Regions from separate parts of the Gordonia westfalica genome, predicted to be linked through region 2. Evidence: riboswitches for the same ligand, from Rfam matches in the RefSeq annotation. Region 2 holds a riboswitch; the other holds the start of a gene.
What was found. A riboswitch is a leader RNA that binds a small molecule or an ion and turns the genes downstream of it on or off. The one in region 2 is predicted to bind S-adenosylmethionine.
Positions count from the first base shown of each region.

Region 1: it holds a riboswitch for S-adenosylmethionine, as region 2 does, so the genes downstream of both, BLU62_RS28680 (aminotransferase class V-fold PLP-dependent enzyme) here and BLU62_RS14600 (bifunctional o-acetylhomoserine/o-acetylserine sulfhydrylase) in region 2, are expected to answer to the same signal.

Region 1 is NZ_FNLM01000036.1:508,840-515,179, reverse strand. It holds gene BLU62_RS28685 (hypothetical protein) at 216-668, opposite strand; gene BLU62_RS28680 (aminotransferase class V-fold PLP-dependent enzyme) at 665-2,014, opposite strand; SAM riboswitch class IV at 2,033-2,147, opposite strand; gene BLU62_RS28675 (isochorismate synthase) at 2,266-3,333, shown strand; gene BLU62_RS28670 (ERCC4 domain-containing protein) at 3,350-4,294, shown strand; gene BLU62_RS28665 (O-succinylhomoserine sulfhydrylase) at 4,387-5,604, opposite strand; gene BLU62_RS28660 (rhodanese-like domain-containing protein) at 5,601-6,014, opposite strand; gene BLU62_RS28655 (Rv0361 family membrane protein) at 6,011-6,340, opposite strand, start outside.
Region 2 is NZ_FNLM01000034.1:2,015,076-2,021,415, forward strand. It holds gene BLU62_RS14590 (MFS transporter) at 4-1,275, opposite strand; gene BLU62_RS14595 (cutinase family protein) at 1,364-3,205, opposite strand; SAM riboswitch class IV at 3,469-3,590, shown strand; partial or broken gene BLU62_RS14600 (bifunctional o-acetylhomoserine/o-acetylserine sulfhydrylase) at 3,654-4,990, shown strand; gene metX (homoserine O-acetyltransferase MetX) at 5,007-6,161, shown strand; gene BLU62_RS14610 (Hsp70 family protein) at 6,204-6,340, opposite strand, start outside.

The DNA of each region.
Region 1 (6,340 bases), on a different contig from region 2:
CAACCACCGGTCGACGTCAACCCGACCCGCAGACTTCGATCGACGTCTGCCGGTCGAGTTGAGGTTCGGCAGTCGGGGCTCCGGCCACACTCCTCAGGGAGCGAACCTCTTCGACCCCCACGACGCCCAGTTCACCGGCCGCGGGCACTGATCCGAAAGAACGCAACGCACCCAGCTCCGCTGCCGGAGGTGCGAGCGAAGCGAGCCTCGAAGGCTCAGGCCACCCGGTGCCGCACGTCGGCGAAGACCGGGAGAACCTGCTCACGGATACGACGATCGGTGGCCGAACCGTCGATCGGGACCAGGATCACGGCGTCGGCGACCTCGGCGGCGTAGATGTCGCGCAGCAGCGTGATCAGACCGTGGGTGGTGCCGACGTAGCGGATGGTCTCCGAGTCCTCGGTGGAGGCGCCGGCCTGTTCCACGGCGGCGCGAGCCGACGCGGCGTGCGGCGCGATGGCCACCTCGATCTCGAGGGCGACCACAAAGTTCGCCTGATCGTGGGTACCGGCCCGCAGCAGCGAACGCGCACGCTGCGCATCCCGCAGCGTCTCGCGACGCACGACTATCGGGAAGGTCTGTGCCACAGCATCTCCCGCGACCGCGACCCGGAAGCCGGGGCGCCCGATGGTGACGGCGCCGCGAGTGGTGTCGAGTTGGATGGTCATGCCGGGTTCCCCTCGTCGAGTTCTGGTCGGGTGATGGTCGTGGTGTCGCAGAGCGAGGCGAGTGCGTCGAGCAGGCGGTCGACGTCGTCGGAGGTGGTGCCGGCGCCGAAGCTCGCGCGGACGGCACCCTCGGGGTGACCGAGCCGTTTGAGCAACGGGTGGGCGCAGAACTTGCCGTCGCGCACGCCGATTCCGTGTTCGTCGCTCAGGTATTCGGCGACGGCCCGCGGCGCTACTCCGTCGACGGTGAATCCGGCGATGCCGACGCGGTCGGCGGAGTCGGTGAAGATCTGCAGCGGTCGCACTCCGTCGATGCGTGCCAGCCCGGCGTCGAGCCGTTCGCAGAGCCGGAGTTCGTGAAGGCCGATGGCCTCGGGGCCGAGTTCGGCGAGCGCGGCGCACGCCTCGGCGATCGAGACGGCCCCGAGCACGTTGGGTGAGCCGGCCTCGTGGCGAGCGGCGCCGGTGTGCCAGGTGGCGCCGGCGGTGTGGTCGTCGTGGCGGACATCGACGTCGGCGGTCGCTCCGCCACCGGCGAGATACGGGTCGGCGGCGTCGAACCAGTCCGACCGTCCGATGAGCACCCCGGCACCGAACGGCGCGTACGCCTTGTGCCCGGAGAAGGCCAGGTAGTCGATGCCGTGGCTGACGATCGAGATGGGACGGTGCGCGACGAGCTGCGCGGCGTCGACCAGGATGCGCGCGCCGTGACGGTGGGCGATCGAGGCCAGCCGGCTGATCGGGAGGACCTCGCCGGTGACGTTCGACGCCGCGGTCACGGCCAGCAGCGACGCCGGCTTCGAGGCGAGTTCGGCCTCGATCGCGACGAGGGTGTCCTCGATGGTGTCGCGGGCGGTGACGACGCGCGCCCGATTGCGGCCGTTCTTCGGCGCGCACCACGGGAGCAGGTTGGCGTGGTGCTCGATGTCCAGGACCACGACGTCGCCGGGCGTGATGTGGGCGGCGAGGTTGATGGCGTCGGTGGTGTTGCGGGTGAAGACGACGGTGTCGTCGACCCGGCCGCGGACGAACCCGCGGACGGTCTCGCGGGCGGCTTCGTATCGGCGGGTGGTGACCTGCGACAGGTGCCCGGCGCCGCGGTGCACGCTGGCGTACTCACCGAGCGCACCGGCGACGTGCGCGGCGACCGACGCCAGCGCCGGCGCGCTCGCTGCGTAGTCGAGATTGGCGTAGGCGACGCTGCGTCCTGCGGCGACGGGGACCTGTGCCTCTGCGCCGACGACCGGCGCGAGGGCTGGGATGAACGGTGCCGGGGCGGCGTCGGACAGCACTGCATCGCGAGCCGGACGGGCGGGTTCGACGGGTGCCGAGAGCACAGCAGTCATGACGAGAACTCCTCGAGAAATCCACACTTGCCGCGTTCGGGTTCGAACGCAGCCGGGTCGTCACCCGGAGCACCCCACCGTGGAGGAGGGTTGCCGACCAGCGAGCCGGGGCTTGTCACTGGCACTCATGACCTGCGACAAGGTTCGCGGATCCCGCCACGAGGTGTCAATTTAGGATCACCGTGATTCGAAGTTAGGGCAGGCTTACCTGTACCCTGGCTGTCGTGTCACCGACATCGAGTGAGGTCTTCGTGTTGTCGCGCCCGCACGGCACCGTGCGGGGCGAAGGGGTGGTCCGGTCGTTCACCGACGTCGACGAGGCGTCCGCTGCGCTGCGGGCGGGCGAGGTCGAGGCGCTGACCGGGGCGATCCCGTTCGATGTCCGCGACCCGGCGGCGCTGGTCGCCCCCGCCCGCCTGCAGACCGGCGAGGCTCCCCTGACCGGGAGTGCGCCACTGTCCCGGCGAGCGGTATCGACCGTGCTTCACCCCGACGCCGACGAGCATCGCGAACGCATCGCGCACGCGGTCAAACGCATCGTCGCCGGCGACGTCGGGAAGGTCGTGCTCGCGCGCAGTGTGGACCTGGTGCTCGACGAACAGATCCGGCCGGCCGAATTCCTCGACGCACTCGCCGGCGGAAACGCCGGACACAACGCGTTTGCTGTCGATCTCGGCGCCGCAACGGGTTCGGGCTCATGGCTGCTCGGCGCGAGTCCCGAAGCACTACTGCGCAAGTCGGGCTCGACGGTGACCTGCCACCCGTATGCGGGTTCGGCACCGCGGTCCGCCGACCCGGCGGCCGACCGTGCGACCGCCGACGAATTGGCATCCTCGGCAAAGGATCTCGCCGAGCACGCCTTCGTCGTCGACCATCTTCGCGAACGCCTTGGGCACCTCTGCGACGACGTCGACGCACCGTCGACACCACAGCTCGAGTCGACCGGGGAGATGTGGCATCTGGCCACCCCGATCCGTGCGACGCTGCGCGACCCGGCGACCACCGCACTCGACCTGGCCCTACTCCTGGGACCCACACCCGCCGTCTGCGGAACCCCGAGTGATGTTGCCGCCCAGATCATCCGCGACGTCGAAGGTGATCGGGGCTTCTATGCCGGCACCGTCGGCTGGTGCGACGCCGCCGGGGACGGCGAATGGATGGTCACCATCCGCTGCGCCGAACTCGCAGCCGATGGTCGGAGCCTGCGGACGTGGGCCGGCGGCGGCATCGTCGAACACTCCGATCCGCAGGCGGAACTGGACGAGACCGCGTTCAAGTTGAGGACTGTGCTGAACGCGCTCGGGATGAGAGCGATCTGAGTTACGATCGTCGACGATGATCGACGATTTCGTCGTGGCGCGAAACCCCGAAGAAGGGTCGACGCTGCCCTATCTCGTGCGGATTCCCCTCGGCCCCAATGGAATCGTGCTCAAGGTCCGTGACACCTGGCCCCGCGCGACGAAGATCTACTGTCACCGGGCACTCGAGTGGCCCGCGGAACCGGAGATCGTCGAGACCCATCCGGTTCGATCGGTCTCACGACGCGGCGCCGCCATCGATCTCGTCCTCGACCGCGCCCGCGAGAACCGGTCACAATTCGTCCTGACGCGCGCACGGGGCCGAGAGATGATCTTCTGGCAATCGCGTCGTACCACCAAACAAGCTCGACCCAACGTAGCCCTACCCACAGCCCGGGCCCACGGACAGGCTCTCGAGATCGTCGTCGACTCCGGCGAGAAGTACGCGTACTCGTTCGGTCACCAGCAGGCGACCACCACCCGGCGCCGGCTGTCCGCCGGCGACTACGCGATCGTCGAGGGGGACACCGTCGTCGCCGCGGTCGAACGAAAATCGATCGACGACCTCGCCGGTGGCCTGATGTCGGGGAAATTCACCTACCAGCTCGCGGACCTCGCTGGCCTACACCGTGCGGCGGTCGTCGTCGAAGCGGCCTACAGCAAGATCTTCAACCACGAACACGTCGCAGCCTCGCCACTGGCCGAGGCAGTCGCCGAAGCCCAGGTTCGGTTCCCGTCGGTGCCGATCGTGTTCTGCGACAACCGAAAACTCGCCGAGGAGTGGACCTATCGCTGGCTTGGCGCCGCACTTCATGAGTGGCGACTGGCGGTCGGCACCGAAGCCGTCGTCGAGAGTCTCGCGGGTCCGGAAGCCACTCCCGCGCAGATCCGCGCATGGGCGACCGCCCAAGGCATCGAGGTCCCGGCGAAAGGCCGTATCCCGAGCGCGGTACGCCGGGCGTGGGAGGCCCGGAACGGCTGAGAGGCTAGCCGCCAGCCAGAAACCCACCCTTTTTCGGCAAACCCAGCACCCCGAGGGGTGGTGATTCTGCGGAAAAAGGGTGGGTTTGCCGGTCAGCCGAGCGCCTGATCCAGGTCTGCGAGCAGGTCGTCGATGCCCTCGAGGCCGACGGAGAGCCGGACGACCGAGTCGCTGAGTCCGATCGCGGCACGTCCCTCTGGTCCCATCGCGCGGTGCGTGGTGGTGGCCGGGTGGGTGATCAGCGACTTGGAGTCACCCAGATTGTTGGAGATGTCGATGACCTGCAGGGCATTGAGCACCTCGAAGGCGCGCTTCTTGCCGTCGATGCCGTCGTGGTCGTTGAGCTCGAAGGTCACCACGGTGCCACCGCCGGACATCTGGCTCTTGGCGAGTTCGTACTGCGGATGTGACTGCAGGAACGGGTATTTCACCCAGCGAACCCGCGGATCGGCTTCCAGGAACTCCGCGATGCGCAGCGCCGAGGCGACCGAGGCGTCGACCCGCAGGCGCATCGTCTCGAGTCCCTTGACCAATGTCCAGGCGTTGAACGGGCTCAGCGCCGGACCGGTGTGACGCATCAGTTGCTGGACCGGGCCGTCGATGTATTCCTTGGTGCCGAGGACGGCGCCGCCCATGACGCGCCCCTGGCCGTCGATGTGCTTGGTGCCCGAGTAGACGATGACGTCGGCGCCGAGTTCCAGGCCGCGCTGCAGCAGCGGGGTGGCGAAGACGTTGTCCAGCACCACCTTCGCGCCCGCGGCGTGGGCCAGTTCGGACACCTTGGCGACGTCGACGAGCGTCTGCATCGGGTTCGACGGGGTCTCGAAGAACACCGCGTCGGTCGGCTTCGACAATGCGCGTTCCCACTGCTCGAGGTCTTCGCCGTCGACGAACTCGGTCTCGATGCCCCAGCGCGGCAGGATCTCGTTACACACCACGAAGCATGAGCCGAACAGGCTGCGGGCGGCGACGAGCCGGTCGCCGGCCTTCAGCAGGGCGCCGAGCGCGACGAACACCGCGGCCATGCCGCTTGCGGTCGCGAAGCAGGCCTCCGCACCTTCGAGCTGACGCAGGCGCTCCTGGAACATGTGCACGGTCGGGTTGCCGTACCGGGAGTAGACGAACCGCTGGTCCTCGCCGGTGAAGGCGCGCTCGGCGGCCTCGGCGGAGTCGTAGACGTATCCGCTGGTCAGGTAGAGCGCCTCGGCGGTCTCGTGGAACCCGGAGCGGACGAGGCCGCCGCGAACGGCGATGGTGTCGGGCGAAAGACCTTCCGGCAGTTCACGACCCACGGACAGATCAGCACTCACGATTGCCTCCACGGCAGATTCTCGGCACGCCACCCGGACGCGCCCCGATGGTCGTTGCTGTCGAGGGCACCCTCGAACCCGTCGACCACGTTGTAGGCCTTGCCGATTCCGTCGGCGGTCGCCGCCTCGGCCGCACCGATCGATCGATGGCCCGAGCGGCAGAGGAAGATGACCTCGTTGTCATCGGTGACCCCGGCGTCGCGCAGCTGCGCGACGAACTGCTCGTTGCGCCGGCCCTCGGGGAACGTCGTCCACTCGGCGAAGATCGTGCGCTTGCCCAGCACCTCGAGGTCGGGGACGCCGACGAACGACCATTCGGCCTGCGTCCGACAGTCGACGAGGACCGCGTCGGGGTTGTTCTCGAGCTTCTCCCATGCCTCGAGGGGGGTCAGGTCGCCGGCATAGGTCATGATGAGCACACCTTCCATTCGCCGTTCTCGCGAATCACGGTCGTCTCGACGACCTGCTTGTCGTCGGGAGTGTTCTTATAGTGCCAATGGACCTTCACGGTCGCCCGGTCACCGTCGACCACCAGGTCGGTGATCTCGGGGATCTCGATGTGGCCGTTCTTGTCCAGCGACGCCTGGTTCTCGGCGACGAACTGCGCCTCGGCGGGGAAGCCTGGCATGTTCAGATCGGCCTCACATGTATTCGCGCGGTACTCGACGTAGTTCGGGCCGTTCTTGGCCGTGTACAGGTCGTTGATGGCGTATTGGACCCGCGCGTCGTCGCTGAC
Region 2 (6,340 bases):
CACTCAGGCGCCGGCAGGCCGGCGTCGGGCCGTCAGGATCGCGACTCCGGCGACGGCGAGGCCACCGACGGCCAGGAGCGCACCGATCGCCGAGGGCGACAGGAATCCCCAGCCGGCACCGACCACGACGCCGCCGAGAAAGGCGCCCGCGGCGTTGGCGATGTTGAGCGCCGAGTGGTTGAGCGCGGCGGCCAGCGTCTGTGCGTCGGCCGCGACGTCCATCAGGCGCGTCTGTAGCGCCGGGAGCATCGTCGACCCGGTCAGTGCGACGAAATACGTGAGAATCAGTGCCGCCCAGGCATTCTGGGCAAGGACCGCGAAGGCTGCGAGCGTGACGGCACTGGTGAACAGCCCGGCGAGGATGGCGATGGACACACTGCGGTCGGCGGCGTAACCGCCGACGAAGTTGCCGGTCACCATGCCCAGGCCGTACAGCATCAGGGCGAAGGGCACGACCGAGACCGATAATCCCGTCACCGAGGTGAGTGCCGAGTTCAGGTACGTGTAGAAGGCGAACATCCCGCCGAATCCGACGACGCCGATCACCAGGGTGAACCACACCTGCGACCGCTTGAGGGCCCCGAGCTCGGTCAGCGGGTCGGTGATCGTCATACCCGACAGGCTCGGCAACGCGCGGACCAGTGCGACGACGGTCGCCACACCGATGACGACGACGATCGCGAATGCAGAGCGCCAGCCGAACGTCTCCCCCAGCCAGGCGGCCGCCGGCACGCCGACGACGTTCGCGACCGACAGACCGAGCATCACCTGCCCGACCGCCTTGGCCCGATTCCCCGGGCCGGCGAGGTGCGCAGCCACCAGCGCCGCCACCCCGAAGTACGCACCGTGCGGCAGACCGGCGACGAACCGCGCCACCAGGAGAAGTCCGTACGACGGCGCGAGCACGGTCGCCAGGTTGCCGATGGTGAACGCCACCATCAGGGCGATCAGCAGCGTCCGCCGCGACATCCGGGCCGTCAGCGCCGCGATCAGCGGGGCACCCACCACGACGCCGAGCGCATACGCGGAGATGACGTGACCGGCGGTCGGTTCGGAGACGTCGAGCGAGCCGGCGATGTTGGGGAGCAGCCCCATCGCGACGAACTCGGTGGTCCCGATACCGAAACCGCCGAGGGCGAGCGCGAGGATCGTCAGCCGGCGGGCACGACCCGAGATCGTCGAGGGACGCCCCCGCACCGTCGACGACGCGTCGTCGAGCACGTTCAGAGCGAGATCGTCCGGTGCACCGGAGGTCGTCGTGGGAGCGTCAGGCACGCCTCATGCCAACCGGCCCCCGGAGCGCGCCATTCCCCTACACCCGGTGAGTTGATTCACAGAGTTCGACTGCTCCTGCCCGGCGGACCTACTCGGCGCCCGAGCCGCTGCTCGACGAGCCGTCGGAGTCGCTGCTGCTGTCCGAGTTCGAGCTGCTGCTGTCCGCGCCACTGCCGCTGTTCGAGTTCGAGCTGTCCGAGTTCGAGCTGTCCGAGTTCGAGCTGTCCGAGTTCGAGCTGTCCGAGTTCGAGCTCTCCGAACCCCCGGAGCCGCCGTCCGGACCGCCCGAGGTCCCATCGTCGGACGACGGCGCATCCGCGGGGTCGCCTTCGGAGCGCGTGACGCCGGGATCGCTGCCACCGGCCGAGGGGACGGTGCCGTCTCCACCGCCGGTCGGGGTGCGGTCGGGTTCGGCCGCCGGCACGGTCGCCGCTGCGTCCGGGCCCGTGGCGGAGTCGTCACCCGACGGACCGGCCACGTCGGTGACGGCCGGCCCGTCGGAACCGCGGTCGGTCGCCTCGACCACCGGCGCGCCGGTCCCGGACTCGTCGTCGACGGTGGCGACGAACCGCGCGAGGGCCACCGACGCGCGGGAGCCGCCGGCGTCGTCGTATGCGAGCACCGCAGGGGTCGTCGGCTGCGACGTGACCGTCGGCCCGACGATCTCACCCGCCCAGTACCGGACGAAGTTCACCGGCAGCAGCACGATGCTGCGCACGCTGGCGGCCAGCGCGGTCACACCGCGCATGAGACGCGCCGGGGACAGGCTGACGATGCCCTGCAGGATGTCCTCGAAGACGAAGAGGTCGGGAAGGTAGCCGCCGTAACCCAGCTGCGGCAGCGGCGGCAGCAAACCCTGGACGAGGCGGACGACGGGCTGCAGGTTCGCCAGGGTGATGCCGAGCGGCAGGCCGATCGTCGGACGGCCGGACAGGAAGTCGCCGATCTCGCCGGTGTATCCGAGGTCGGACGCCCAGCCCTGGACGAGCTCGGCGAATGCGGACTTCGCCCCGACCATGCAGACCGTGCCCGCGGCGTTGCACGAGACCGGTCGCGTCGCCCACTGGGACGTGGGGTCCCGGTACATCGCGAACGGGTAGAGGAAGTGCTTGACCTGATATCCGAGAAGCCCGTCGATCGCACCGATCGGGTCGTAGATGGGATCGGGCAGGTCGCAGATGGGGTCGCCCTCGATACACACCGACACCACGCGGCCCTCGAGCTCACCGAAACCGCTGTCGGTCCCGGTGGCCCCGCGCGGACCGGACATCGTCAGCCCCGGGATCACGCCGATCAAGGAGAGTTCGATTCCGCGTCCGGTCTTGTCCCCGGCCCGCCGTGGGTCGGAGTAGAGCTCGCCGCTGACCCCGTCCGGGTCGATGACGACGGTGACCGGGTTGCCCTCGTCGTCGAGAATCGGGTCGCCGTTCTCGTCGGTCGCCACTACCTCGACGGGAGCACCCGAGCCGATGTCGGCGAGGACATCGCCGGCGACCCGGGCGCCCTGGGAGTACCCGGCCACGACGACCGGTCTGCCCGAACACCGTGACTGGTAGCCGGCGATCGCGGACTTGGTCGCCGCGTTCCCCTGTGCGACGCTGTCGTCGTAGCCGGCCGCGCCCAGCGGCCACAGCGTCGTCGGATAGTCGGCGTAGATGACCTTGTAACCGGCGTCGCCCGCGTACTGCGAATTCGGATCGGGCTGTCCGTTCGGTCCGAGGCCCGTATAACGCTGTGTGACGCCGACGAGGTGTCGTCCCTCGGGGTCGTTGGTGCCCGCCGCGATCACGACGGCGCCCGCGCCGCAGGAAGCCGAGTCATCGGCGAGCGCCTCGCCCGGAAGACACATCGCCGCGGCGACGGCGAAACCGGTGATCGAAGCGATCAGCAATGAGGTCCGACGGGACCGGAGGTGCGCCATCGCAGCCATGAGGTCGTTCTCCTCGATGAGCCCGGACCACATGGTGGAGCCGTCCGCCGGGGTTGCCCGAACCCTATTCGGCTCCGACGAACCTGACACGATGCTGAGAAACGCTAATGATCGTGTACTGGCGATTCACACTGCACATTCCGCGATTTCAACCGGTCGGACTACACATTCGATACACGTTTCCGGCGCCTTTCGAGGGGTTCGATTCGCGGTGACCGGGAGGGTTCTCTGGCACTCACATCCGTGTTATATCCTTGTCGCCAGGTCATGAGTATCAGCGTCAAGCCCCGGCTTGCTGATCGGCAACCCTCCAACCGCGGTGGGGTGCTCCGGGTGATGACCGGGTTGTGGGATCGCAGAAGCGACGCCCCGGCAAGCGCGGGTCCGAAGGTCGGACCCCAACAGGGTCGAGTTTGGCCCTGCCGACCGTAGAAAGTGATCAATCGTCATGTCTGATGCCAACGAGGGCACCAATCCAGCCGACAGCTGGAGCTTCGAGACCAAGCAGATCCACGCCGGCCAGGCCGCCGACGCGGCCACGAATGCCCGGGCGCTGCCGATCTACCAGACCACCTCCTACGTCTTCAACGACACGCAGCATGCGGCGAACCTCTTCGGTCTCGCGGAGCCGGGCAACATCTACACCCGCATCATGAACCCGACGCAGGACGCGGTCGAGCAGCGCATCGCCGCCCTCGAAGGCGGCGTCGCCGCTCTGCTCGTGTCCTCGGGCCAGGCTGCCGAGACCTACTCGATCCTCAACATCGTCGAGACCGGCGGTCACGTGGTGTCGAGCCCGCGTCTCTACGGCGGCACCTACAACCTCTTCCACTACACCCTGCCGAAGCTCGGCATCGAGGTGAGCTTCGTGGAGGATCCCGAGGATCCCGCGTCGTGGCAGGCCGCCGTCCGTGACAACACCCGTGCGTTCTTCGGTGAGTCGATCTCCAACCCGAACAACGAGATCCTCGACATCAAGGGCATCTCCGAGGTCGCGCACCGCAACGGCGTGCCGTTGATCATCGACAACACCGTCGCCACCCCGTACCTGATCAACCCGCTGGCCCACGGCGCCGACATCGTCGTCCACTCGGCCACCAAGTACATCGGCGGACACGGCACCGCGGTCGGCGGCGTCATCGTCGACGGCGGCACCTTCGACTGGCGCGTCCAGCGGGACGGCCCAGATGGAACCAAGACCGACCTGTTCCCCGGCTTCACCACCCCGGACCCCAGCTACCACGGCGCGGTCTTCGCCGACCTGGGCGCCCCGGCCTACGCACTCAAGGCTCGCGTCCAGTGGTTGCGCGACACCGGCGCCGCGATCGCCCCGTTCAACGCGTTCCTGCTCGCCCAGGGCCTCGAGACCCTGAGCCTGCGCGTCGAGCGTCACGTCGCCAACGCACAGAAGGTCGCGAAGTTCCTGGAGGGTCACGCCCAGGTCGAGTCCGTCGCCTACGCCGGTCTCGAGTCCTCGCCGTGGTACCAGCGCGGCCAGGAGCTCGCCCCCAAGGGCCAGGGTGCGATCATCGCCTTCGAGATCAACGGCGGTGTCGACGCGGGCAAGAAGTTCGTGGACGCCCTGAGTCTGCACAGCCATGTGGCCAACATCGGCGACGTCCGTTCGCTGGTCATCCATCCGGCCTCGACCACCCACAGCCAGCTGACCCCCGAGGAGCAGCTCGCCGCAGGTGTCACCCGGGCCTGGTGCGCCTGGCCGTGGGTATCGAGGGAATCGACGACATCCTGGCGGACCTCGAACAGGGCTTCGCAGCCGCCAAGTGAGACAGGTGAGGCAGTTTTGTCGGTGAGTATCGACCTGAACGCGCAAGCGTCTGATCAGCCCGACTGGGAATCGGTCCCGGACGGGAAGCTCGTCGGCATGGGCATCGGCTCGCTGCCTCTCGACAGCGGCGAACGGATCGACAACGTCACCCTGGCGTTCCAGCGCTGGGGGACGTTGTCGCCGTCCCGCGACAACGTCATCCTCACCCTGCACGCACTCACCGGCGACTCCCACGTCACCGGTCCCGCCGACGACGAGCACGAGGCGCCCGGCTGGTGGGACGGCCTCATCGGCCCCGGCATGGCCATCGACACCGACGAGTGGTGCGTCATCTCGGCCAACGTCCTCGGCGGCTGCAAGGGATCGACCGGCCCCGGCTCCCTCGCCTCCGACGGCCGGCCGTGGGGTTCGCGCTTCCCGCAGATCACCGTGCTCGACCAGGTCCGCGCCGAGGTCGCCCTCCTCGACCGTCTCGGAATCCGCAGCGTCGGAGCAGTTCTCGGCGGCTCGATGGGTGGAGCCCGCGCACTCGAATGGGCCATCGAATACCCGGAGCGTGTCCGCAGTGCACTGGTGCTGGCCGTGGGCGCCCGCGCCACCGCCGACCAGATCGGCATCCAGAACACGCAGATCGCCGCCATCAAGGCCGACCCGGCATGGCACGACGGCGACTACCACGCCACCGGACAGATCCCGTTGGCCGGCATGGGCATCGCCCGGCAGATCGCCCACCTGACGTACCGCACCGAACACGAACTCGACGAACGGTTCGAGAACAAGCCGCAGGGCGACGAGCAGCCGTTGCTCGGTGGCCGGTACGCCGTGCAGAGCTACCTCGAGCACCAGGCGTCGAAGCTGATGCAGCGCTTCGACCCGAGCAGCTACGTCGTGCTCACCGAGGTCCTCAACCACCACGACGTCGGCCGCAACCGCGGTGGCGTGAAGAAGGCACTCAACGAGTGCCGGGTCCCCGTCATCGTCGGCGGTATCGACTCGGATCGCCTGTACCCGTTGCGGTTACAGGCCGAACTCGCCGAAGAACTGGGCAACTGCGTCGGCGGCCTGCAGGTCGTGCGCTCCGACACCGGGCACGACGGCTTCCTCACCGAGTTCGACGCCATCAGCGACCTGCTCAAGCGCACGGTCGAACTGGCGCGCCGCGACGCCTGAGCCGTTCTCGGCCCACGACACCGGTACTTCCTCCCGAACGCCTCAGCGCGGGATGGGTACCGGTGTGCTCGGCGTCGACGCGCCGGGCGCCGACGGCACGGGCGCTCCCGACTCCACTCCGTTCGGCGATGCCCCCCGACCGCTGTCGGTGGTCGATCGCGGCGGCGAGGGAGTCCGGT